Regions from separate parts of the Variovorax sp. Soil_C_12 genome, predicted to be linked through region 1. Evidence: predicted binding sites of a transcription regulator. Region 1 holds the regulator's gene; the other holds the start of a gene.
The links. The regulator LexA, encoded in region 1, represses DNA repair genes until DNA is damaged. The targets are predictions, from matches to a motif close to ACTGTATNNNNATACAGT.
Positions count from the first base shown of each region.

Region 2: AC3A6X_RS05445 (DUF3072 domain-containing protein) is a predicted target of LexA. The motif match lies at 1,309-1,326, and genes of this name have one in related genera.

Region 1 covers NZ_JBDGIO010000021.1:74,501-76,696, reverse strand. Annotated here, with positions in the region: gene AC3A6X_RS33485 (D-2-hydroxyacid dehydrogenase family protein) at 1-210, opposite strand, end outside; gene AC3A6X_RS33480 (hypothetical protein) at 365-697, opposite strand; gene lexA (transcriptional repressor LexA) at 846-1,520, opposite strand; gene AC3A6X_RS33470 (asparaginase) at 1,595-2,196, shown strand, end outside.
Region 2 covers NZ_JBDGIO010000002.1:108,814-111,009, reverse strand. Annotated here, with positions in the region: gene AC3A6X_RS05455 (carbohydrate ABC transporter permease) at 1-294, shown strand, start outside; gene AC3A6X_RS05450 (hypothetical protein) at 383-730, shown strand; gene AC3A6X_RS05445 (DUF3072 domain-containing protein) at 773-1,279, opposite strand; gene AC3A6X_RS05440 (alpha/beta fold hydrolase) at 1,471-2,196, opposite strand, start outside.

The DNA of each region.
Region 1 (2,196 bases):
GAGCTTGGGAAGCTTTTCGATCAGCTGGCGCGAGATCTGGGTGCGTTCGCGGATCAGCACGATCACGTCGGCATCCTTGAGCCGCACCGAGAGTTGCCCGATGCCCTTGACGGTGTTGGTGTAGACCTTGGCGGCATACGCGTCGAGCTTGGAGGCGCAGCGCAGCTTGCGCACTGCGTCCTGATAGTCGTCGAGGATCACGATGTTCATGGCGTGCCATTGTGCCTCGCACCATCTGCAGGGCTGCGTGCCGTGCGCCAGAAGCGCAGGGCGCTTCTGGGATATGCCCGCTCAACGCCCGCAGAATGCCCGCGGATGTACCCGTGCCCGGGCGCTCGGCGCGCCCGGCGGCGGGTCGCTGTCGTCAATGCAGGCGGCCGGACGACGGCGTTGCGCCGGCGGCTTCCAATGCGGCCAGCCGGTCGAGCTCGGCGCAGACATCGGCCATGCGGCCGGAGATCACGACCCGGCCCGTGCCCGGGCCGTTGGGTTGCGCATCGACCATGCGCACCACGCGCAAAGGACGGGCCGGCGCCGACAAGTGGGACGTTGGTGCGGCAGGACGCGCGGCGCAACTGGGCCGGATGCCGACGTAGCGCAGGCCGGCGGCGCTGCGGCGGCGCGACGGCATCCAGCGGCTGGCCAGCGATTGAAGGGGCGTGAACAGGTCGACGAGGCTGAGCAGAGCGATTCCCATGTGAACTCCATGAAGGTCAGAGATTGAACACAGGCAGGATTGCTGTCATCGGCCGCGACAGGGTGATGGCCCTCGGCCATACGCCCGCCACCTGTCGCAGCCGGTGGGGCGGCAGGGGTCGATTTCGCCCATGCCGCCTTGTGCGGAGCTACATCAGCATCGTGTTGCGGATCAGGCCGACAGCGAGGCCTTCGATCTCGAAAGGCTCGCCGGGCTGCACGATGATGGTGGGGTAGTCGGGGTTCTCGGCATGCAGCTCGATGACCTGCTTGTTGCGCTTGAGGCGCTTGACCGTGACCTCGTCGCCCAGCCGGGCCACGACGATCTGGCCGTTGCGGGCCTCCTTGGTGGCTTGCACGGCCAGCAGGTCGCCGTCCATGATGCCGGCGTCGCGCATGGACATGCCGCGCACCTTGAGCAGGTAGTCGGGTTGGCGCTGGAACAGCGTGTTCTCCACGTAGTAGGTCTGGTCCACGTGCTCCTGCGCCAGGATGGGCGAGCCCGCTGCCACGCGGCCGATCAGCGGCAGCGCGAGCTGTGCCATGCCGGGCAGCGACAACGAGAACTGGTTGTTGCGCGATTCGTTCAGCGAGCGCAGCGCGTCGCCCTTGAGGCGGATGCCGCGCGAAGTGCCGCTCACGAGTTCGATGACGCCCTTGCGTGCCAGAGCCTGGAGGTGTTCCTCGGCCGCGTTGGCGGACTTGAAGCCCAGTTCGGCGGCGATCTCGGCGCGCGTGGGCGGCGCACCGGTGCGCGCGATGGCGCTTTGGATCAGATCCAGAATCTGTTGCTGGCGGGCGGTAAGCTTGGCGGCGAACTGCATTGACGACTCCTTGCAGCACTGGCTGCATATCCAGTACCTGTATTTTTAACCAGTTTCCGGAGCTTTGGCAAGCCATGGCCGACAACAACAGCGAAATCAGGCGTCGCGTGATCGTGCTGGGCACGGGCGGCACGATCGCGGGCCGCGCCGCCAGCGCGGGCGACAACGTGGGCTACACCGCCGGCGAGGTGGGCGTGACCGAGCTGCTGGAGGGCATCGCCGCGCCCCCAGGCATCGTGCTGCAGACCGAGCAGGTGGCGCAGGTCGACAGCAAGGACATGAGCTTTTCGATCTGGCGCCGGCTGGCCGAACGCTGCGCCCATTGGCTGGCCGAGCCCGATGTCGCGGGCTTGGTCATCACCCACGGGACCGACACGCTGGAGGAGACCGCCTTCTTCCTTCAATCGGTGCTGGCGCCGTCCAAGCCGGTCGTGCTGACCTGCGCCATGCGGCCGGCCACGGCGCTGACGCCCGATGGCCCGCAGAACGTTCGCGATGCCGTTGCTGTTGCGGCCAGTGCCGGTGCGCGGGGCGTCGTAGCGGTCTGCGCGGGCACGGTACACAGCGCCTTCGATGTGCAGAAGGTGCACACCTACCGGGTCGATGCCTTCGATTCCGGCGATGCGGGACCGGTGGCCTATGTGGAGGAGGGCGCCTTGCGCGAGCTCAGGTACTG
Region 2 (2,196 bases), on a different contig from region 1:
TGGCAGATCCTGGTGAAGATCGTGCTGCCGCTGGCCGTGCCCGGTCTGATCTCGGCCGGCATCTTCGCCTTCACCTTGTCGTGGAACGAGTTCATCTACGCACTCACCTTCGTCTCCTCGTCGGAGATCAAGACGGTGCCGGTCGGCGTGGTGACCGAGCTGGTGCAGGGCGACGTCTACCAGTGGGGGCCGCTGATGGCCGGCGCGCTCCTGGGCTCGCTGCCGGTGGCGTTCATCTACTCGTTCTTCGTGGAGTACTACGTGTCGGGCTTGACGGGGTCCGTGAAGGAGTGATGGGCAGGGGGCCTGGCGGCCGGAGTGGAGGCGCAGCGAAGGTGGCCCGCAGCAGTGTCCTCGTACGCTTGTTGCCTGAACCAGCCACATGACCGCGGCCGCGCGCCCGCTAAGTCGGTCAGTGCGCTGGGAAGCCGCAGGCGCTTCATGGGAGTTCCGCGACACCGACCCGAAGGGCGATCGCATCCCCGCAAAGTCCGCTCTGCTCGCCGTGCTCGGCGCACCCGTGTTGTCGACCGTGCAGCTGCCCGCCGAAGCGATGGCCTTGCTCGATACGCAAAACGATCCGGTCATCGGTGAGCCGACGCGCGAGGCCATGCGTGAGCGCTATCGTGGCAGCGCGCAGTTCCGACAGACTACCGGCGGGCACTATCCGGCATTGCTCAATCCGAGGGAGTTCACCACTGCCTTACGGCAGCATTTCCGCGCCGATTGAAATGGATCGCGCAGCGAACCTTCGCAGCCCTGAAGCGCGTGGTCAGCGTACCGAGGCAAGCGGCCGGCGGCGATCCCTGCCCGTGATCTCAAGTTCACGACGGCCGCCACGCGCGGCCGTTTTCTTTTTGTTGTCACCCAACGCCGACTCGACACGAGGACCGGTTGGCCCCCCGGCATTCGCCGGCGAAGCCTGTCTGCCTTCCATCTCGGCCCAGCGGCCTCCTTCACTCACGGGATCTCGCACATAAAGCCGTGTGCGTCGCGCACTTTCGGGCTGGTGGCCAGACCGAGTCAAGGCCACGAGATGCTGCGCGCTCTGCTCGGCCTTTGCCGTGCCACGCCCTGTCTCTGCTTGCAACTCATCAATGCGCCGGGAAGCCTCTGCCTTGGTGAGCGTTTCGTCAAAGTCCTGCTTGGCTTCCTCGCACAAGGTCTTGAGGTAAGAGCGCTGGGCGCCCGTCATCGGCTCGTCACCCGTGACCCAGTCGCTCGGGTCCTTCTCCATGTTGCTCTCCGCGGCGTGCGCCTGGGTCGTCTTGTCCGTCATGTAGGGCTCCTTTCGCAGGGGATGGCAGAACTGTATAAAAAACCAGTTATCGCCGTGTCGGACGAATGCTCTAGATTGCGCAAGATCACCCTGCGCTCCATCGGCGGGTGCTGGGGGCCTGCAATGCCTTCCCTAGGGCGCTGCGGCTTCGCGCTCCTGGAGTGAGATCTGCGCCGACGCCAGACCCGACCTCAGCAGCGCGGCAGCTCCGATGCGGCAAGCATGCGTTGCCACAAGCCCCGCCATGGATTCCAGTCATGCCCGCCCGGTGCGGTGAATACCCGGCCGGACGGCAACGCCTGTGCGAGTACGCGGTGACTTGGGGCGAGGCTGTCCGAGAGCCCATAGCCGAGATAGAACGGCGGCCCTGCGGGCAGTTCATCGCGACGCAAGAGGCTTTGGACGCTGCGCCAGGCATGCGCCGCGACCTCATCGGCGGGGAGCGGGTCCGGGGGTGCTTTCCACCGCAGCAGGCCGCCGGCCTCGAGAATCGCCTGACTCGCCGCCGGCTCACCGAGGTAGGGCGCGAGCACGACCATCCCTTGCACGTCTGCGGGATGCACCTCGGCATATCGCAGCGCGCCAAGACCGCCCATCGAAATGCCCGCAAGCCAGATCGAGCGGTAGCCCTGTGCCTGCGCGGGCGCGATGACATCGGCGCGCAGGCGCTCCAGGATGCTGCGGTCCCGGTAGTAACCCAGATGGGCGTCTACGCGCAGGACGTCGACGGCCAGGTCGAGGCTGCGTACTGCTGAGACAAAGCCCTCCTTCTCCAGTTCGCGCAGCGTCATGCCGCGGCCCGGCAGAATGATCAGGAGGGTCCGCGCCTCCACGGTACAAGCGCTCTTGTCCAGTTGCGCCGGCATGGGAACGGTGGCCGGGCGCGGCAGATGGCTGCAGCCGTCGATGCCGAACGC